One region of the Citrobacter europaeus genome, then DNA from elsewhere that is predicted to be linked to it. Evidence: riboswitches for the same ligand, from Rfam matches in the RefSeq annotation. Region 1 holds a riboswitch; each other region holds the start of a gene.
The links. A riboswitch is a leader RNA that binds a small molecule or an ion and turns the genes downstream of it on or off. The one in region 1 is predicted to bind cobalamin.
Positions count from the first base shown of each region.

Region 1 (7,302 bases):
AAAGGTGCGATCCAGCTCTTTCAGCGCAACTTCAATGCCGCGTTTCACGTCGGAAACATCGTTGCCGCCGAGAATAATCAGCGAGCCGTGTCCTGCGCCGCCTTTGGTATCACGCGGTAACTCAATACTGACGACTTCAGTATTTGTTGCTTTTACCGCTTCATCGGCGGCCATGATGTGAGGACCCGCACCAGTGCGTGCGCCGAGGATGCCAATGGAGCGATACCGTTTTTCAAGTTTCATCGCGTCCAGGAGGGCACTGTCTACGTTGGCGATTACCAGACCGACGGTGTCGCCAATCGCAGTACCGACAAACTCCGTTAAACTGCAGCTTTTCTCTGCCATAGCCGTTTCTCGTGTTGGAGGATTATTTTCAGGGATAGCCTGCTGTTCCGGCGTTGCCACACGAGCAATCACCTGCGCCATGATCTGTTCAACCAGCTCATTGCTGCTCATTAGCTAATTCCCTTCGGTAAGATTTTTTCTACATCGGTATGAGGGCGTGGGATGACGTGTACGGCTTTCACTTCTCCCACGTTACGGGCTGCGGCGGCACCTGCATCTGTTGCTGCTTTGACTGCACCGACATCGCCGCGGACAATAACTGTTACCAGCCCCGAACCAATTTTTTCGTAGCCGACCAGCATTACATTGGCTGACTTCACCATTGCATCTGCGGCCTCTATGGCTGCAGTCAAGCCTTTGGTTTCTACCATTCCTAACGCTTCTTGTTGCATAAAGACCTCGCCTGGGTTGTCCCGATTTTCATGACTATAAAAAGAAGCGAGGAAAAAGAATGGCTGAGTTGAAAGTAAGAGTGAAAAAATAGTGAGGATACGGTGATATAAAATTGCTGTGTTTTATTGTATGTGGTTGTTTTATATTGTTATTTTAATTTTTTATGATGTGATTATTTGGTTGTGTCAATTCCATATTTACACTTTTCTGAGTGACAGTTTAAATATCATTTGCTATGCGGAAAAATGAAATTGTGATGATGGTTTGAAAACGGAATTCTGCTATTAGCAATATTTTATTATTTTGAAAATGTGCTTTTAATAGGGTGAGTCCTCGTTTTATCACCTGTTTTAATAAAGGTGATAGCAAGAATTTGCTATCGCAGCACGATTTTAAAAATCATACCACTCGCAGATTGCCAACAATTTGCCGACATGCCTTTTTATAGTAAGCCTTGAAGTATTCTACTTGCCAGCAAGGAGTCCGCTGGTAAAGACACGAACTCTGCTTAGAAGGTGTCACAATGAACGATTCACTAAAAGCACAATGCATTGCTGAGTTTTTGGGTACCGGGCTGTTTTTATTTTTTGGTATTGGATGCCTGAGTGCCCTGAAAGTCGCGGGTGCCAGCCTGGGATTGTGGGAAATCTGCATCATATGGGGACTGGGGATCTCGCTTGCAGTCTATCTGACTGCCGGGATATCTGGCGCGCATCTCAACCCTGCTATCACTATTGCTCTGTGGCTGTTTGCCTGTTTTCCGGGGCGTAAAGTTTTACCTTACTCCGTGGCACAGGTTGCGGGTGCCTTCGGTGGCGCACTGCTGGGTTATTTGCTCTACGGCAGTCTGTTTACCGAGTATGAATCGGCCCACCAGATGGTGCGCGGTAGTCTGGAAAGCCTGCAACTTGCCAGCATTTTTAGTACATATCCTGCAGCGGCGCTCAGCGTATGGCAGGCCGCGTTAGTCGAAGTGGTGATTACCTCCATTCTTATGGGAATGATCATGGCGCTGACTGATGATGGTAACGGTGTTCCTAAAGGTCCGTTGGCGCCATTGCTGATTGGTATTCTGGTCGCTGTTATCGGCGCATCCACCGGTCCGCTTACCGGATTTGCAATGAATCCGGCGCGTGATTTTGGTCCTAAATTGTTTGCCTGGATGGCCGGATGGGGAGATGTTGCGATGACAGGTGGACGTGATATTCCTTATTTTATCGTGCCGATTGTCGCCCCTATCATCGGTGCTTGCGCGGGCGCAGCAATTTATCGTTATTTTATTGGCAAAAATTTACCGTGTAATACGTGTAAGCTGGAGGAAAATGAGAGCTAGCTTCACAGAAGAAGTTTATTTTTGAAAGGTAAAAACTGTTTTCGTGATCCGGTTTCCTGAACCGCTGAAAAAGTCTCCCAACAATGGGAGACTTTTGTTATGTTCAATGATGACTTTCATCATTGCTCAGGATGGCAGGATGAAAATGAATGTGAATAATATGTTTTGTTTATAACAATAAATTAACTGAGAGGTTTTATCATGATTTCTGCGAGTGCCCTGAACTCAGAACTCATTAATAAAATCGCACAGGATTTTGCGCAGGCCACCAGTCTGGCCGTTGTGGTTGTCAATATTCACGGTGATGAAATTTCTGAGCTTTTTAATTTCACCCCATTTTGCCAGTTGATGCGCCAGCATCCGCAGCACAGTACCCGCTGTCGTATGAGCGATCGCTGTGGGGGACTGGAAGCTTCGAAATCCGATCAACCCTGCATCTATCGCTGTCACGCCGGGCTTACCGATTTCTCAATTCCGCTGGTCATTGCGGGACACCTGGTAGGGTTTGTGCTTTGTGGACAAGTCCGCTTAAGTAATGATGTCGGTCTGGTTGATATACTGAATGTAGATGATCGCTGGCAAGCGGATCCCGAGCTGGTCAGTGAATTTCGTAATGTACCGGAGATGGACTATTCGCGAGTCATCGCTTCTGCGGATCTTCTCAAACTCATTGTAGAAAATTGTCTTAAGAAACAACTTAATTTTGTTGTTATCAAGGATAATCCGCAGCAGTCAGAGCCGGTTCGTGCGAACCGCAGTACCAACCCTCACGACAGTAAAATGAAAAAAGCTCTGCGCTATATTGATGCGCATTTATCAGACGAATTGCGTCTGGAGGATGTTGCCTCTCATGTTTTCCTGAGTCCTTACTATTTCAGTAAATTGTTCAAAAAATATCAGGGTATCGGTTTTAACGCATGGGTAAACCAGCAGAGAATGGCCAGTGCCAAAGAGTTGCTTTGTCACAGTGACTGGAGTATTGCCAGCATTGCGCGTAATTTGGGCTTCTCGCAAACCAGTTATTTTTGCAAGGTTTTCCGTCAAACGTATCAGGTTACGCCGCAGGCATTTCGCCAGCAAATTAATGTCATTTCACGTAGTGAATCCGCCTAAATAGCAATATTTTGCTATTGCCGATTTTTGATATAGGGCGCTATGTCAGTCATTATAAAATGAAAAGTAACGACACCAGTCAATAAATTGTCATAGCGCAACAAATTAATGGTATCAGAGGGATAAACTGCACCAGTTTTTATTTTTGTGATGAGATACAGTGTCTGTGTGAATGACTTTCTTTATTCTTTACTGACGCTTTCATTCAAAGTTTGAACATATGAATAAGTGGGTTTAGGCCAGATAATTGGCTGAATGAACCCGGAAAGATATTAAATTGAATTATTGTCATGAGGTTGTGAATTTACCTCATAACAGAGAGCTTAATTAACCAGGCTCTTGAACTGATAGGTTTGCCACATTTGTGGTAGGGAAGGGGGTGAGAATCCCCCGCAGCCCCCGCTGCTGTGATGCTGACGACCCCGTATGGACCACTGATCGCAAGATTGGGAAGGACGGGTGAGGATGACGCTAAGCCAGAAGACCTGCCTGTCAGTGACTACCAACAACTTCGGTGGGAAGTGGGTGGTTCAGATGCATACAGTCGAGAGACTGGGTATCTCTACACCCCTACCACCCTGAACAGGATCAGGGTATGGCGGCCAATTTTCACGCATTTGTTCTTGCAGGTACCGGAAGCGGCTGTGGTAAAACCACGGTGACGCTGGGCTTGTTGAGCTTGTTGAAAAAACGCGGTTTACGCGTCCAGCCTTGCAAAGTGGGTCCTGATTACCTTGATACCGGCTGGCATACAGCGGTATGCGGTACTGCTTCGCGCAATCTTGATAGCTTCATGCTTCCCGTCCCCACGTTGAACGCTCTATTCTGCGAGCAAATGCAACAAGCGGAAATCGCGGTGATTGAAGGTGTTATGGGGCTGTATGACGGTTATGGCACCGACCCAAATTACTGCAGCACCGCCGCGATGGCCAAACAGTTAGGCTGCCCGGTTATCTTACTGGTTGATGGCAAAGCCGTTTCCACCTCGATCGCCGCGACGGTAATGGGATTTCAACATTTTGATCCAACCCTGAACATCGCCGGCGTCATTGTTAACCGGGTCAACAGCGAATCGCATTACCAGCTCCTGAAAGTGGCGATTGAGCGTTACTGCGATGTCCCCGTATTGGGTTATGTTCCCCGAATGGAAGGCGTTGCGCTTCCTGAACGGCATCTGGGTTTGGTTACCGCACGCGAGTCGGTTATTAACCAGCAGCCGTGGCAGGAGTTTGCCGCGACGCTGGAGCAAACTCTTGATATCGATGCGCTGCTGAAATTAAGCCAGTTAACCAACCTTCCCACTGGTGAATGGCCAGCGCTGCCTGCCGCAGACGCCGGAGCAGGGCTAACGCTTGCCATCGCCGATGACGAAGCGTTCAACTTCTACTACCCGGATAACATCACGCTCCTTGCGCGCGCAGGGCTTAAGATTGTTCGTTTTAGCCCGTTGCACGACACCAGCTTACCCGATTGTCAGATGGTCTGGTTAGGTGGCGGATATCCTGAGTTACATGCTGCGACGCTGGCTCGCAATGTTTCGATGCTTAGCCAACTGCGGGCAGCGCATCAGCGGGGTGTCGCGATTTATGCCGAGTGCGGGGGATTGATGTATCTCGGCAGTTCGCTGGAGGATAGCCACGGCGATACCTGGCTGATGGCGGATATCATTCCCGGTCACAGCAAAATGGGGAAACGTCTGACCCGATTTGGCTACTGTGAAGCGCAGGCCACACAGCAAACATTGTTAGCCGCAGAAGGCGAAGTGCTGCGCGGACATGAATTCCACTACTCCGATTTTACCCCTGAAATGCCAGCGGTGATGAACTGTCGCAAAGTGCGCGATGGCAAAACGCTGCAAGCCTGGTCTGGCGGCTGGCAGGTCGGAAACACCTTCGCCAGCTATCTACACGTTCATTTTGCTCAACGTCCGCAGATGCTCAACCATTGGCTGGCAGCCGCGAGGAGTGCGCTATGACGATCCTCGCGTGGTGTGTTGCCTGGCTGCTTGATTATATCATCGGCGATCCGCAGAACTGGCCACATCCGGTGCGCTGGATTGGCAATCTGGTTTCTGCGGTGCAGCGAGTTGTTCGGCGTTACTGCCATAGCGACCGCGCGCTACGTATCGGCGGCGCGGTGATGTGGATTGTGGTGGTCGGTCTGACCTGGATAGTGTCCTGGGGAGTGCTGGCGCTGGCGCAATCTATTCATCCCTGGCTTGGTTGGGTGGTGGAGGTTTGGATGATCTTTACCGTGCTGGCCGGGCGCTGTCTGGCAAACGCGGCGCAGGATGTCGAACGTCCGCTACGTGCCGGTAATCTTGCCGCAAGTCGTGAAAAATTGTCATGGATTGTGGGACGCGATACCTCGCAATTACAACCTCAGCAGATCAATCGCGGCGTAGTAGAAACCGTGGCTGAAAACACTGTCGACGGCATCATCGCGCCGCTGTTTTTCCTCTTTCTCGGCGGTGCGCCTCTGGCGATGGCCTACAAAGCGGTAAACACCCTTGACTCCATGGTGGGCTACAAACATGAGAAATACCGCGCTATCGGTATGGTCAGCGCCCGCCTGGACGATGTCGCAAATTATATCCCTGCGAGGCTGAGCTGGCTGCTGCTGGGCGCAGCGGCGTTTTTATGCCGCCAGGATGGCGCGCGTGCGTTGCAGATTGGCTGGCGCGATCGCTACAACCACAGCAGCCCAAACTGTGCGTGGTCGGAAGCATCCGTTGCCGGCGCATTAGGAATTCGGCTGGGTGGTCCAAATGACTACTTTGGCGAGCGCGTTGAGAAACCGTGGATCGGTGATGCACAACGTGACATTTCGGTAGACGACATTTCCCATACGATTCGATTGATGTGGGTGGCATCGACGCTGGCACTGGCGCTGTTTATTGCGCTGCGATGCCTGCTGGTCGGTGTAGCCTGAGGACAACACAATGCAATATATCCAGCAACCCCAGGCTATTGAGGCCAAAAGTTTCGACATTATTGGCGAGATCATCCGTGAAACCCGCCCGGACTATCAGTTTGCCAGTCCGTTACATGAAGCCATTATCAAGCGGGTCATTCACACGACGGCGGATTTCGACTGGCTGGACATTCTGTGGTTTTCCAGTGATGTGCTGGAGCAGTTTTGTGCGGCGCTTAGCCGTTCGAGCGTGATTTATACCGACACCACGATGGCGCTTTCCGGGATCAATAAAACGCTGTTGGCAAAATTCGGCGGTGAATGCCGCTGCTACATCAGTGACCCGCGCGTCGTGCGTACGGCAAAAGAGCAGGGTATTACCCGGTCCATGGCGGCCGTCGACATTGCGGTGAAGGAAGAAGGGGAAAAGCTGTTTGTCTTTGGCAACGCGCCGACAGCGCTGTTCCGCCTGCTAGAGCATGATGTAGCCGTCAGCGGTGTGGTTGGTGTACCGGTCGGGTTCGTTGGCGCAGAAGAGTCGAAAGATGCCCTGACCCAAAGCAATTTGCCCGCCATTGCAGCGCTAGGTCGCAAAGGGGGAAGTAATGTCGCTGCCGCTATCGTCAACGCCATGCTTTATCACATGCAGGGGGCGCGATGAGCGAGGCCTTCGATACGCCGGTTTGGCACAACGGTAAAGCGTTGCGTAAAGGATATACCACAGGATCGTGCGCGACGGCGGCTGCAAAAGTGGCAGCGCTGATGGTACTGCGCCAACACCTGATCCATCAGGTTTCCATTGTCACGCCTTCCGGTGTGACGCTGTGCCTGAACGTGGAGTCGCCGCATATCGAAGGACAGCAGGCGATAGCGGCCATCCGCAAAGACGGTGGCGATGATGTGGACGCCACCCACGGCATGCTGATTTTTGCCCGCGTGACGTTAAACGATAGTAAAGAGATAACCCTTCAGGGCGGGGAAGGCGTTGGCACGGTAACCCGCAAAGGGATCGGCCTGCCGGTGGGGAGTTCGGCGATTAACCGCACACCTCGCCAGACCATTGAGTCTGCGGTACGTGAGGCGATTGGGCCGAATCGTGGAGCGCAGATTGAAATCTTCGCGCCGGAAGGTGAAGAGCGGGCGCAAAAAACCTACAACTCCCGCCTTGGTATTCTGGGCGGCATTTCGATTATCGGCACTACGGG
Region 1 covers NZ_CP148084.1:1,948,643-1,955,944, forward strand. The annotation lists gene pduB (propanediol utilization microcompartment protein PduB) at 1-456, opposite strand, end outside; gene pduA (propanediol utilization microcompartment protein PduA) at 456-737, opposite strand; gene pduF (propanediol diffusion facilitator PduF) at 1,262-2,071, shown strand; gene pocR (transcriptional regulator PocR) at 2,273-3,184, shown strand; cobalamin riboswitch at 3,517-3,691, shown strand; gene WHR59_RS08895 (cobyrinate a,c-diamide synthase) at 3,780-5,159, shown strand; gene cbiB (adenosylcobinamide-phosphate synthase CbiB) at 5,156-6,115, shown strand; gene WHR59_RS08905 (cobalt-precorrin-8 methylmutase) at 6,126-6,758, shown strand; gene cbiD (cobalt-precorrin-5B (C(1))-methyltransferase CbiD) at 6,755-7,302, shown strand, end outside.

Region 2 (7,302 bases), 1.2 Mb from region 1:
CGGGAAGTATCAAGCCAGGGTAGAAAATAGAAAATCAGTATTGAGCCGCACATCGCGGCTAGCCCCACGAATTCATTCGGGAAGCAGCGCAAGATGGAGAAAAAGGGAAGGAAATACCATTCTGGCGCAACAATCGCGGGTGTAATCGTTGGGTCAGCAGCAATAAAGTTGTCGGCGCTGCTCAGATAGTGCGGCGCGAAGAATAAAAACCAGGCGAAAACCATCAAAAAAAGAGTGATTTTTATAGCATCGAGATCGGTGATTTTGTAATCGAACAACAGGCTCCTGGACTCTTTCTCGCTAAACCTCTTTTTCATCGCCTGGGCAAAAGCCGACTGTACTGTACGTATATGGAAAACCGTGGCGACGACAATCACGAAGGGAAGAATAAAGTGGATAACAAAAAAGCGGCCCAGCATCGGTGTCCCCGGAGTATGGCTGCCGACTAAATATGCGTAAATTGAATCACCCACCAGCGGGATGGCCTGGGCAAATCGGGTAATCACCGTTGCCGCCCAGTAGCTTTTTTGCCCCCAGATCAGGCTATAACCAAGAAACGCGGTCATCATCAGCAGGATATACAGCGTGACGCTAACCATCCACATTGTCGTCCAGGGCTTACGGTAAACGTTGTAGTACATGCCACGAAAAATATGCATGTAGCAGGCAAAGAAAAAGAGCGACGCGCCAATAGCATGCATGTTACGTAACAGCTCTCCATGGCGAACCGCGCGCATAATATGAATAATGGAGTCAAATGCCAGCTCAGCCGTCGGTACGTAAAACATCGCCAGCACGATACCCGTAAAGATCTGCACGCCGAGCATAACCAGCAGGATAGCGCCGATCGCAAATACCCAGAGTCCGGCAATTGAGCGAGGGAAAGGAATACGCCAGCGAAGCGAATAGACGCTTTCATTCTTCATTTCAGACTTCCTTCGCGCCGATACGCACGACCTGACCATCGGAATGAATAACGTAGTCTGGGATTGCCAGGTTGGTCGTTGCGGGCCCGCGCGTCACGCGCCCGGAGGTATCAAACTCTGAGCCGTGGCACGGGCAAATCCAACCCAGCCCACCCGGTCGGGCGTTAGGTACACACCCGGCATGTGGGCAATAACCTTGAACCACCAGCCATTGAGGATGGGCTGCAGAGACCCTGGCGCTGTCTGGCTGTGGGTCGATAAGCGTATCCAGGTCGGCACTTCTGGCAGTAATAATTTCATCCGGGGTGCGATGGTGAATAAGAATCAGCTTTCCCTGCCATACACGTCTGACGGTTTGTCCAGCAGCGACCGCTGCAAGAGAGACATCAATCGGTTCATTTTCCCCAAGCGTTTTTTCATCCGGGCCCAAGGCCGAAACCAGCGGCCAGACAGCAGCAGCGACGCCTGCCGCACCGACAAATTTTGTCAGTTTACACAGGCATTCCCGACGCTGTTCCTGGATTTCGCCATCTGGACGTTTATTATCTGCCACCTCGTATACCTCCTTAAGTGTCGCGGATTAATGTTTGTCGATACGCGCGTAAATTTCCTGAAAGCGCTTGTCAGCAATACCCGGCGCTTTGAACGCACGGTAGCTTTCTGGTAACGAGGCATCTCCAACCTTAATCAGCATCACCATGCCCTGAGCGTAATGCGGTGTACATTTGATGCCGTAAAACCCGGCATTGTCATAAGTAACTTCGATCTCTTCATCTATTTTGCCCATAAATCCAGGATAGCCAGCCGGAGACAACTCAGCGATTGAGGCCGCGTTGTGGCTTTTATGTTTACGGATAAACTTCACCGTATCCCCAGGCTGGATCTCCAGATAATCCGGCTCATAGACCATTGGCCCCGCAGACCCACGATTCTTCATCAACACTTCGTGAGTTTGTGCGAAGGCTGAAGAGGCGAAAGCGAGTAAACACAAAATTTGCAGACTCTGTTTGAGGTATTTCATTGATTCTTCCTTAAAATTCATCAGGCCGTTGATAACGAATAAAACAGTTTGCACCACTTGCATCCCTTTCAATGATGGCGTCGATTCCAAACCAGGTGTGGAGGTTTTCGCGGGTAAAAACAGCGCATGGTTTCCCTTGCATCGCCATATGTCCGGACGTCATTACGATGATGCGATCGCAGAACATCGCGGCATGATTGAGGTCGTGCAGAGCAGCAATCACCGTGAGCTTTTCACGTTTCACGAGACTCAGCAGGCCAATCTGATGTTGAATGTCGAGATGGTTGGTGGGTTCATCCATCAGCAACAACTGTGGCTGCTGCGCCAGCGCCCGGGCGATATGCAGGCGCTGTTTTTCTCCACCAGAAAAGGTATGCCAGCAGCGGTGTTGTAATTCACTGAGATCAACCTTTTCCAGCATAGTCTGCACGATAACGTCATCTTTGGCGGACCAGGGGGAGAGCAGGCTAAGCCAGGGGGTCCGCCCCAGAGATACGGCTTGTAAAGCAGTAAGACGCTCGCTGGTTTCAGCCTGTTGTTCGACCAGCGCCACCTGTTGAGCAAGATGACGCCGCGAATAATGCTGGAGCGCTTTTCGCTGCAGAGTGATTCGTCCTGAAGTCGGCTTCAGCAAACCAGCCAGGAGTGAAATCAGTGACGTTTTGCCCGAGCCATTGGGGCCGATGATGCCGACAAACTCGCCAGGCGTTACGCTGAGTGAAATATCATCAACAATCGTCTTACCTTTTACCTTCCAGCGCAGATTACAGGCTTCAATAACGGCTTGTGCAGAGGTAATAAAAGGGTTTACGAGGTTCACCGTCATTTGTTCTGGTTTCCTCTAATCAGAATGATTGAAAACGCAGGGGCGCCAACCAGAGCGGTGATCACGCCTATTGGTAGAACCTGGCCGGGGAGTAACGTGCGGGAAATAACATCAGCGATAATGAGGAAGATCGCGCCGGTAAGCGCACTCACTGGCAGCAGTCGATGATGCTGGTTGCCGACCAGTAGACGAGCGGCATGCGGGATAACCAGACCGACAAAGCCGATCGCACCAACAATGGAGACCATAATTGCCGTCATGCCGGTGACGGCGGCAATCAGTACTGCACGGGTACGTTTTACCGGAATACCCAACGATGCCGCAGACTCAGCGCCAAAGGAGAACGCGTCGAGATGGCGGGCATAACAGAAGCACAGCACGATACCGACCAGAGCGGTTGGAATGGCTAAGACAACATCGGGCCAGCGTACACCGCTCAAATTGCCTAACAACCAGAACATAATACCGCGCGCTTGCTCGGCGTTTGCTGAGCGGGTAATGATAAGCGACGTAATCGCATTGAAAAGCTGTGAGCTGGCGATCCCGGCAAGGATGATTTGGGTTGTTACACCTCCGCCTTGTCTACCGCCAGCAGCCATTGCTAATAGCGCAACGAACATAAATGCTGTCAGCGCACCAATAAAAGCTCCCAATGACATACTGATGATCCCTGCCCCAAGCCCGGTGAGAGCAATCAGCACCGCTCCGGTGGATGCTCCGGCAGAAATCCCCAATAGATAAGGTTCAGCGAGCGCATTGCGTAGCAACGACTGCAGCACTACGCCGGAAACAGCCAGGCAGGCACCGCAGCTGGCGGAGACCAGCGCTCGGGTCAGGCGATAGTTCCAGACGATCCCTGCATCCAGCGCATCGACAGGGTAGTGTGAATCAAAAAGATGATTTGCCAGCGTGCTGAGTACGTGCTGCCAGGGAATAAGCGTTTCGCCGATGGAAATACCCGCCAGCAGTACGCAGCACATTAGCGCACTGACCCAAACGGCATGTCCACCTATTCTCATCGCAAGTTGACCAACGGCACGACGCATCCTGCGTGAATCACTCATGATTATCTGCGTTCCTGAGTAACGGAGATGCGCTATACCGTCCGAGGATATAGCGCAAAACGTAGATTAATGAGCAGCCTGCGGATGCGCTAAGCCATATTCAACAAGGGCATCCGCCAGTTTTTCCACCCCATCAATAGTTCTGATCCCGGCATTCATTGTCTGTACGTCAATGACCGGCAGATGGTTTTCCTTGACGGCAGGAACCAGTTTGGTGACAGGGTCGGACTTGAGGTATTCCATCTTGACCTTCCAGTCATCTGCCGGGAAACGCCGACGGCTCATCTCTCCGAGCACAATGACCGAAGGATTAGCTTTAGCGATGGTTTCCCAGCCCACTGTTGGCCATTCTTCGGCAGAATCAATCACATTCTTCACACCCAGCGTTTGGGCTATCCATGCAGCTGGGCCAAACTTCCCGGCAACGTAAGGATCGAGCTGCAAATCGGCGCTTGAGAACCAGAACACCGCGGAAACATTCTTATCCATTCCGGTAATTTTATTTTTCGCTGCGGCTTCACGTGCTTTAAGGCTGGCAATCAACGCTTCGCCTTTATCCTGAACATCGAAGATTTTCGCCAAATCGGCGACTTCCTGATACACCATGGCAATATCAAACATACCCTTACGGACACCATCACCACCATCTTCGTTATCTTTCGCACAGTCAGCCGGCGCGGTATAAACGGGAACCTTCAGTTCACTAAACTGTTCATAAGAGGCAACCGTGCCTGCTGGGCCGATTTGCCATTCAAACTGGCTGGCGACCAGATCCGGTTTTTTAGCCACAATCCCTTCAAAGCTGGGAATATTTTGCGCAATAACGGCAACTTTTTCATTAGCTGTTTTATAAGTATCCAGTACCGGGCCAAACCACAGTGAAGTGCCCACGACGCGATCGGCCAGCCCTAATGAATAAAGAATCTCGGTACTATTCTGTCCCACCGTTGCCACGCGCGTTGGTGCCTGGTTGAAGGTAATATCGCGGCCACAGTTTTTAATCGTCAGAGGATATTCGGTTTTTGCCGCGGCAGAAAAACCGGAAGTAAGCAGCAGAGCAGTCGTGCCCAAAATAGCCAGAAGCGTTTTTTTAGAGGAGTAAAAGGTAGAATTAGCGTGCATTATCATCGTCCCGTTGATGCCAGAATCTGAAGATCTGGTCATGGCTCATTTCATTCCATATATCGGGAGGAGACATGAAGATAGATGACATTCAATCGTGAAATTTAAGAATGAAGATATGCAAAAAATGCAAATAAGCGTTACTTAGCCGAAATCTTATTCATAAATACACTACTGCATTTGTCAAATAATTCATCCCATGGACCATCCCGTCCACTCAATGGTATACACCTTTGACAGCAGGTCTCCTGACTCACGGTAACCAGAATATCAGCCTTCCCATAAAGATAAACTTTACAGTGACCTGTGGCTTATTAACCACACAAGGATATTCTGCATCCGCCTACAGTTGCGGGGGCAGTTATGGAATTGAATTAAATAATTCTTACCATATTCCTATTCATATACAAAAATGTAATGAAATGCTGTCGAAAGCGACTCTAACGGCAATTGTTAACAAGGTCAACCATAGGGGGTAAGAGGCAAAAGAGAGTGGGAAACTAAAAATAATCAATAAATACAAATGGTTGTGTGTTTGTTTCTTTGCGTGATGCTGTAAATGAAAATAACAACGGGAAGCTAAATGATAATTGGTTGATGTTGATCAAATTACGAACATAATTCAATCTCCGCGTATGAAACATATTGATCACCATCAAAAATGCTGCGTATTAGCAGTTGAATCTTTTTTTTGTGAACTCTCCATGTGTACCAACTGCCATTCATCCTGCATATCCATAATCACGTTAAAATTGTTACGCAACCAGAAATGATAACCGCCGGGTAAAAAATGATGTGTGTGAAGATACAAAACTTTATATTGATGTTGCTGACAAAATACCTCAGCTAAGGAAAACAATTGACTGCCGATCCCCTGTCTGCGATAGCGTTCATCCACGTAGCAACGACAAATTTCCGCTGTTTCAGACAAGTTATAGCGTCCGCGCAGTTCAGCAATCCGATCATTATATTGACATACCGCCAGTGTAGCGATTAATTCTTGTTTTTCGCTCCATGCGCAAAGTAATGAATTCCTTTCCTGTAACAGATACTGTCGTTCGAGATCAAAGAGATCTTCTTCGCCAGAAGGCATGGATCTACCAGCATTGAAGAACAGATTAAGATGTTCAATAAGGAACGACTGAACAGCAGGAATATCGGCGTGAGTCATCTCACTAAACCTAAATGGGATCATGGCATGCATAACTCAATCTTAGAATGGAAAACGATAATAACAATAAGACTACTTTAAAAACAATATTGAGCGACCTGAGACAGACATGCAATTGTCAATGTTGCTATTCTGCCCACAGATTATAAATGGGAAAAATTGAGTTCAGGCAGGAATACTTCCTACCATTCTGCACAATGAAGACCACGCCAAGGCGTACGCTTAAATTTTCAGCGTCTCAATGACCATTCGCAGGGCAGGGGAGACATTGCGATGAGGATAATAAAGAAATAATCCTTCCATTCGCAGGCTGTAACGCTGCAACACCCTGATAAGGTTACCGTGTTCTAAATCATCCGCGACCAGTTCGACAGGGACATAGGCCAGCCCAAGACCCAGCCGGGCGGCTTCTGCTTCCATATAGCTGTCGGATAAAGCCCATTGCCCTTCAGGCTGATGGGTGATTTTTTTATCATTCTGAATGAGTTCCCACTGATATACGCTGCCATCGGCAAACTGATAGGCGATGCAGGGATGCGCCTTTAAATCCGCCGGGGTTTGTGGAAAACCGAAGCGGTGAAAATGTTCAGGCGTACCCACAACCGCCATCTCCATATCCGGCGTAATGCGCACCGCGACCATGCCCTGGCCGACTTCAGGCCCCAGACGAACGCCGGCATCGAATCTTTCCTCGATGATATCGACGAACCTGCTCTCATTCATCAGTTCTAGCCTGATATCAGGGTAGCGCTGTTTAAATACCGCCAGCTTAGGCAGCAGGCATTTATCAATGGCGTGCTGGCTGGCATTGATACGCACCGTACCGGAGGGCGTCTCTCGATAATGCGCCAGCGTGGCAAGCCCACGATCTAACGTATCAAATCCAGATGCCGTCTTCTGATAGAGCTGCTCGCCTGCTTGCGTCAGCGACAGTTTACGCGTGGTACGCACCAGCAGCTGGACGCCCAGCCTTTCTTCAAGCTCACGAACAGAACGACTGACTCCTGATTGAGCAAGCCCCAGCCGCTGAGCAGCCGCGGTGAAACTGCCTTCCCGTACAACCTGCATAAACAAGTACAGCTCGTTGTAATTCTCCCTTTTCGCCATTGAATAATCCCTCTGAATGACAGCAGTCTTAATATTAATTTATAACATTATGGTATTAATCTTAG
Region 2 covers NZ_CP148084.1:3,183,869-3,191,170, reverse strand. The annotation lists gene WHR59_RS15160 (cytochrome b) at 1-926, opposite strand, end outside; gene petA (ubiquinol-cytochrome c reductase iron-sulfur subunit) at 928-1,479, opposite strand; gene WHR59_RS15150 (pseudoazurin) at 1,507-1,947, opposite strand; gene WHR59_RS15145 (ABC transporter ATP-binding protein) at 1,958-2,773, opposite strand; gene WHR59_RS15140 (FecCD family ABC transporter permease) at 2,770-3,837, opposite strand; gene WHR59_RS15135 (ABC transporter substrate-binding protein) at 3,904-4,959, opposite strand; cobalamin riboswitch at 5,181-5,404, opposite strand; gene WHR59_RS15130 (GNAT family N-acetyltransferase) at 5,615-6,154, opposite strand; gene WHR59_RS15125 (LysR family transcriptional regulator) at 6,353-7,237, opposite strand.
Region 2: another riboswitch for cobalamin. It lies ahead of WHR59_RS15135 (ABC transporter substrate-binding protein); the one in region 1 lies ahead of WHR59_RS08895 (cobyrinate a,c-diamide synthase).

Region 3 (7,302 bases), 2.2 Mb from region 1:
GTGAGGCGTTCATCGAAGTACCATTATTTGATGAGCCTATGCTGCTGGCTATCTATGAAGATCACCCATGGGCAAACCGCGACTGTGTGCCGATGTCCGATCTGGCGGGTGAGAAATTGCTAATGCTGGAGGATGGCCACTGTCTGCGCGATCAGGCGATGGGCTTCTGCTTTGAAGCGGGCGCTGATGAGGATACTCATTTCCGGGCAACCAGCCTGGAAACGCTGCGCAACATGGTGGCGGCAGGCAGCGGTATTACCTTACTGCCTGCGCTGGCCGTGCCGCCGGAGCGTAAACGTGATGGCGTTGTCTATCTGCCCTGCATCAAGCCTGAACCGCGTCGCACGATTGGTCTGGTGTATCGTCCAGGCTCGCCGCTGCGCAGCCGTTATGAACAGCTGGCAGAGGCCATCCGTGGGTCAATGGATGGCCATTTCGACAGTGCGTTAAAAAAGGCGGTTTAAGCCATTTAGCGCCGCTACCCGATAGGCTTCTGCCATGGTTGGGTAGTTAAAGGTGGTGTTAACGAAGTATTCGATGGTGTTACCACCACCTTTTTGCTCCATTATCGCCTGACCGATGTGAATAATTTCGGCCGCGCGTTCCCCAAAGCAGTGGATCCCCAAAATCTCTTTGGTTTCGCGATGGAACAGGATCTTCAGCGTCCCGACACTCATACCCACGATTTGCGCACGTGCCAGATGTTTAAACTGGGCGCGGCCAACCTCGTAGGGAACTTTCATTGCCGTGAGCTGCTGTTCGGTTTTACCGACGGAGCTGATTTCCGGAATGGTATAAATCCCGGTCGGGATATCTTCAATCAGATGCGCGGTTGCTTCGCCTTTTACTAATGCCTGGGCGGCAATGCGTCCCTGATCGTAGGCCGCCGATGCCAGACTCGGATAGCCGATCACATCCCCTACGGCATACACGTGCGGCAGCGCCGTCTGGTACATGCTGTTGACCTTCAGCTGTCCGCGGCTGTCGGTTTTCAGACCAATATTTTCCAGCGCCAGCGAATCGGTATTACCGGTACGACCATTGGCGTACAGCAGGCAGTCAGCCTTCAGTTTCTTGCCAGATTTCAGGTGCATGATGACGCCGTCATCGCAACCTTCAATCTTCTCGTATTCTTCGTTGTGGCGAATGACCACACCGCTGTTCCAGAAGTGGTAAGAGAGCGAATCAGACATCTCTTGATCGAGGAACGCCAGCAGACGATCGCGGGTGTTGATTAAATCAACTTTGACGTCCATTCCGCGGAAGATCGACGCATATTCGCAGCCAATTACCCCCGCGCCATAAATCAAAACGTGGCGGGGTTCATGGTGCAGACTCAGGATAGAGTCGCTGTCATACACCCGGGGATGCGAGAAGTCGACGTCAACTGGGTGATATGGGCGTGAGCCGCAAGCGATAACGAACTTATCCGCGGTCAGTGTTTCCACCGTGCCGTCGTGGCATTCCAGGGCGATCGTGTGTTCATCAACAAAACGGGCATTTCCCTGCAAAATTTCGCAGTGGTTACGCTCGTAAAAGCCTTGCCGCATACGCGTTTGCTGATTAATAACGTTATCAGCGTGGTTGAGAATATCGGCGAAAGAAGAACGAAGGAGTCGGGAGTGGTCGCTGTAAAGTGGGTTCTGATTGAATTCAATAATACGGCTGACGGCGTGGCGGAGAGCTTTCGACGGGATGGTGCCCCAGTGGGTACAGCCTCCACCGACGTTATGATAGCGCTCAATCACCGCGACGCGCGCTCCTTGCTTAACCAGCCCCATTGCAGCGCCTTCGCCGCCGGGACCGGAACCTATTACTATTGCATCGTAATCGTAGGAATGTGACATGGTCAGGCTTACCTGTTCTTATACATAAAAGCAACAGAATAGTAACATCGTTGGCGAGATAACCCAATTATCGTTGTGCTTTTTTGCGAACCCGAAGCACAAACTGCGCGTAAACAATCATTCACAAAGCCATGCCAACCGCCTAATCTCTGGTATAGTGCCAGCAAGGTATGTGGAAGGATTCAGACATCGTGATGGGCGTTAGAGCGCAACAAAAAGAAAAAACCCGGCGTTCGCTGGTAGAAGCCGCATTTAGTCAACTCAGCGCTGAGCGTAGTTTTGCCAGCCTCAGTTTACGCGAAGTCGCTCGTGAAGCGGGCATAGCGCCAACCTCGTTTTATCGCCACTTCCGCGATGTGGATGAACTCGGCCTGACGATGGTGGACGAGAGCGGTCTGATGCTGCGTCAGTTGATGCGCCAGGCGCGTCAGCGTATCGCGAAGGGCGGGAGTGTGATCCGCACCTCGGTCTCAACATTTATGGAGTTCATCGGCAACAATCCCAACGCCTTCCGTTTATTATTGCGCGAGCGGTCTGGTACCTCCGCGGCGTTTCGTGCCGCAGTGGCTCGTGAAATTCAGCACTTCATTGCGGAACTTGCGGACTATCTGGAACTCGAAAACCATATGCCTCGTGCGTTTACTGAAGCGCAAGCCGAAGCCATGGTAACGATTGTGTTCAGCGCCGGGGCAGAAGCACTGGATGTTGGCGCCGAACAGCGTCGACAGCTGGAAGAGCGGCTGGTATTGCAACTGCGGATGATCGCCAAAGGCGCATTTTATTGGTACCGCCGTGAACAAGAGAAGATGACGCACCACTCCGAGTAACGAGAAGGACGAGCAATGAAACAGTCAGGTCAAGATAAAGGTACGCTGCTGCTGGCGCTGGTTGCTGGCTTATCGATTAATGGTACATTTGCGGCGCTGTTTAGCTCCATTGTGCCATTCTCAGTATTCCCGATTATTTCGCTGGTGCTGACGGTTTATTGTCTGCATCAACGCTATCAGAATCGCACCATGCCTGTGGGGCTACCGGGCCTGGCCGCCGCCTGTTTTATTCTCGGCGTTTTGTTGTACAGCACCGTAGTTCGCGCTGAATATCCGGATATTGGTTCTAACTTCTTCCCAGCGGTACTGTCGGTGATTCTGGTGTTCTGGATTGGCTTTAAGGTGCGTAACCGTAAACAGGAAATAGCGGAGTAATAGTTGTAGGCCGGGCAAGCGAAACGCCCCCGGCCAGCACATCACTTACTTTGCGGTCAGTAATACACCGCACTCCATATGGTGCGTGTACGGGAACTGATCGAACAGAGCCAGACGTGAAACATTGTGGGTCTGGCTTAACGTTTCTAGGTTCTTACACAATGTCTCCGGGTTGCAGGAGATGTACAGAATTCGCGGATACGCCTGCACCATTTTCTCCGTTTCGCTGTCCAGACCGCTGCGCGGTGGATCAACGAAAATGGTTTCACACTGGTAACTCTTCAGATCGATCCCCTGCAAACGGTTGAACTCGCGCACCCCGTTCATCGCCTGAGTAAACTCCTCGGCCGCCATGCGGATAATTTGTACATTATCAATATGGTTCGCCGCAATGTTGTACTGTGCAGCAGCCACAGATGGCTTGGCGATTTCAGTGGCCAGCACGCGGTTGAAGTTTTGTGCGAGGGCGAGAGAGAAATTGCCATTGCCGCAGTACAGCTCAAGCAGATCGCCTTTTGACCCCCTGGTGACATCAATCGCCCATTCCAGCATCTGAATATTCATGGCGGCATTCGGCTGGGTGAAGCTGTTCTCAACCTGACGATAGATAATCTCTTTACCCGCAACCGGCAAGCGTTCGTCAATGTAGTCCTGGTCCAGTTCGATTTTGGTTTTAGTTGCCCGGCCAATCAGATGCACGTTCAGGTTTTGCGCCCGCAGCGCATCCCGCAGCGCTTCGGCTTCCTGACGCCATTCATCATCCAGCTTTTTATGGTACAGCATCGATACCACCGCCTGATCGCTCAGGGTTGTGAGGTAATCAATCTGGAACAGTTTGTGGCGCAGGACGCGGTTATTGCGTACCCCTTCGATCATTGCCGTCATCAGCGTGTTGATAAGCTCGCTGGCCGCCGGGAAGCTGTCGACACGAATACGGTTTTTGGTCTGGCTGTCGAACATGATGTGGTACAGGTCATCCCCGTCATGCCACAGACGAAATTCCGCGCGCATACGGTAGTGGCTGACCGGCGAGCGAAACACTTCCGGAGCCTGTGCATAAAATGGCGTCATTAAGCTCTGCAGACGCACTACTTTTTCAGCTAACTGGGCGTCGTACTGTTCTGTCGGAAGGTGTTCGGGGGTCATGATGCGTCCTGAAAAATAAAAGTACGCGGGGATTGTAGGGATTGCTCAACAGATGTCCAGTCATTGATGATTTTCGATATTGTGATACGCAGTCTGGACAGTGGGTTGTAACAAACTGTAGCATCCGTTTTCCGGTCCTGTGAGTTAAAAGGGAATCCAGTGTGAATCTGGAGCTGACGCGCAGCGGTAAGGAAGGTAGGAGATGAGCGCACCTGGTGCAGACACTGCGGCTTGCCGTGGGAAGTCATCATCTCTTTAAGTTGCCTCCAAGCCCGAAGACCTGCCGGCTAACGTCGCATCTGGCTTTCATCATCGCGTACTATCGGTGGGACCTGCGGCATCCTTCTTATATTGTGGATGCTTTACAATGATTAAAAAATCGCTGCTGTGCACGGCACTGTCCATCACGGCATTTTCTGGTTGGGCGCAGGACACTAGCCCAGATACTCTTGTCGTCACTGCCAACCGTTTTCAGCAGCCTCGTAGCGCAGTACTTGCTCCTATCACCGTTGTTACGCGTCAGGATATCGATCGCTGGCAATCCACCTCCGTGAATGATGTGCTTCGTCGCCTGCCCGGCGTCGATATCGCGCAAAGCGGCGGCATGGGACAAAACTCCTCAATTTTTATTCGTGGAACCAATTCCAGCCATGTACTGGTGCTGATTGACGGTGTGCGTCTGAACTTAGCGGGTGTGAGCGGATCTGCCGATCTCAGCCAGTTCCCTGTCTCGCTAGTACAACGTATCGAATACATCCGTGGGCCGCGTTCGGCGGTTTATGGTTCTGATGCGATTGGCGGCGTGGTGAATATCATTACCACGCGCGAAAAGCCGGGGACAGAACTTACGGCCGGTGTGGGGAGCAATGGGTATCAGAATTACGATGTCTCAACCCAACAGCAGCTCGGCGAAAATACGCGCGTCACGCTGATGGGTGATTATGCCTATACCAAAGGTTTTGATGTTGTAGCATACGGCAGCACCGGCTCTCAGGCTCAGCCCGATAAAGACGGTTTTTTAAGTAAGACGCTGTATGGCGCGCTGGAACACAACTTTTCCGATACATGGAGCGGGTTTGTTCGTGGCTATGGTTATGATAATCGTACGAATTACGACGCATATTACTCCCCTGGCTCGCCGCTCCTCGATACCCGAAAACTCTACAGCCAAAGCTGGGATGCCGGACTACGTTTTAATGGCGAGCTTATCCAGTCGCAGCTGGTTTCGAGCTATAGCCATAGCAAAGACTACAACTATGATCCGGATTATGGCCGCTATGACTCCTCGGCCACACTGGATGATATGAAGCAATATAATGTTCAGTGGTCCAACAGTATGGTGCTGGGGCACGGTAACGTAGGCGCAGGCGTCGACTGGCAAAAACAAACCACAACGCCAGGCACCGGGTATGTTACGGACGGTTACGATCAGCGTAATACGGGGCTCTATCTGACCGGGTTGCAGCAACTGGGCGACTTTACCTTTGAAGGCGCGGCGCGTAGCGATGACAACTCCGAGTTTGGACGTCATGGCACATGGCAAACCAGCGCCGGATGGGAGTTTATTGAGGGCTATCGCTTTATTGCGTCCTACGGTACATCTTACAAAGCGCCTAATCTTGGACAACTGCATGGTTATTACGGCAATTCGAACCTGGATCCTGAGCAAAGTAAGCAATGGGAAGGGGCGTTTGAAGGCTTAACGGCGGGCGTGAACTGGCGAGTTTCAGGGTATCGCAACGATATTGATGACATGATCGATTACGACCCGCATACCGAAAAATACTTTAACGAAGGCAAAGTACGCATTAAAGGTGTGGAAGCGACCGCAAACTTTGATACCGGTCCGCTGGCACATACGCTGAGCTACGATTATGTCGATTCGCGCAATGCGATTACGGACAAGCCGCTCGCGCGCCGTTCTAAACAGCAGGTGAAGTACCAGCTTGACTGGCAGGTCTATGATTTTGACTGGGGCCTGACGTATCACTACCTGGGAACGCGTTATGACACGGACTACGTAACCTACCAGCCGGTAAAAATGGGTGGGGTTAGCCTGTGGGATCTTGCCGTGTCATATCCAATCACCTCACAGCTGACAGTTCGTGGTAAAATCGCCAACCTGTTCGATAAAGATTACGAGACAGTTTATGGCTACGCAACTGCAGGACGGGAATACACCTTGTCTGGCAGCTACACCTTCTGATCCACGTCCCACCGTGCTGGTGTTTGATTCCGGTGTCGGTGGGTTGTCGGTCTATGACGAGATCCGGCGTCTTCTGCCGGATCTCCACTATATCTACGCTTTCGACAATGTCGCCTTTCCTTATGGAGAGAAGAGCGAGGAGTTTATCGTCGAACGTGTTGTTGAGATTGTGACTGCGGTCCAGCAGCGCTATCCCCTCTCTCTTGCTGTCATCGCGTGTAATACAGCAAGCACGGTGTCGCTTCCTGCGTTACGTGAGAAATTTGCCTTCCCGGTTGTGGGCGTGGTGCCTGCGATTAAACCGGCGGCGCGACTCACGGCGAATGGCGTAGTGGGGCTGCTGGCTACACGTGCAACGGTGAAGCGTTCGTATACTCACGAGTTGATTGCGCGATTTGCTAACGAATGTCAGATAGCGATGTTGGGTTCCGCCGAGCTGGTGGAACTGGCTGAAGCGAAGCTACACGGTGAAACAGTTTCTCTGGAAGAACTGCGCCGCATCCTGCGCCCTTGGCTGAGGATGACGGAACCACCTGACACGGTAGTGCTCGGCTGCACCCATTTCCCTCTATTACAGGAAGAACTTTTACAGGTACTGCCCGAGGGAACGCGGTTGGTGGATTCTGGTGCCGCAATTGCGCGTCGCACGGCCTGGTTATTAGAACATGAGGCGCCAGACGCAAAATCAACTGACGAGAATGTCGCATTCTGTATGGCAATGACCACAGAAGCCGAACAATTATTACCCGTACTGCAGCGTTATGGCTTTAAGTCGCTCGAAAAACTGGCGGTTTAGGTCGTTTTGGTGGAAAAGTAGGCACTCGGAAGATTATTTTAAATTTCCCCTTGTCAGCCTGAAATAACTCCCTATAATGCGCCTCCACTGACACGGAACAACGGA
Region 3 covers NZ_CP148084.1:4,847,804-4,855,105, reverse strand. The annotation lists gene oxyR (DNA-binding transcriptional regulator OxyR) at 1-464, shown strand, start outside; gene sthA (Si-specific NAD(P)(+) transhydrogenase) at 447-1,847, opposite strand; gene fabR (HTH-type transcriptional repressor FabR) at 2,039-2,674, shown strand; gene WHR59_RS22720 (YijD family membrane protein) at 2,690-3,049, shown strand; gene trmA (tRNA (uridine(54)-C5)-methyltransferase TrmA) at 3,095-4,195, opposite strand; cobalamin riboswitch at 4,311-4,497, shown strand; gene btuB (TonB-dependent vitamin B12 receptor BtuB) at 4,563-6,401, shown strand; gene murI (glutamate racemase) at 6,346-7,197, shown strand.
Region 3: another riboswitch for cobalamin. It lies ahead of btuB (TonB-dependent vitamin B12 receptor BtuB); the one in region 1 lies ahead of WHR59_RS08895 (cobyrinate a,c-diamide synthase).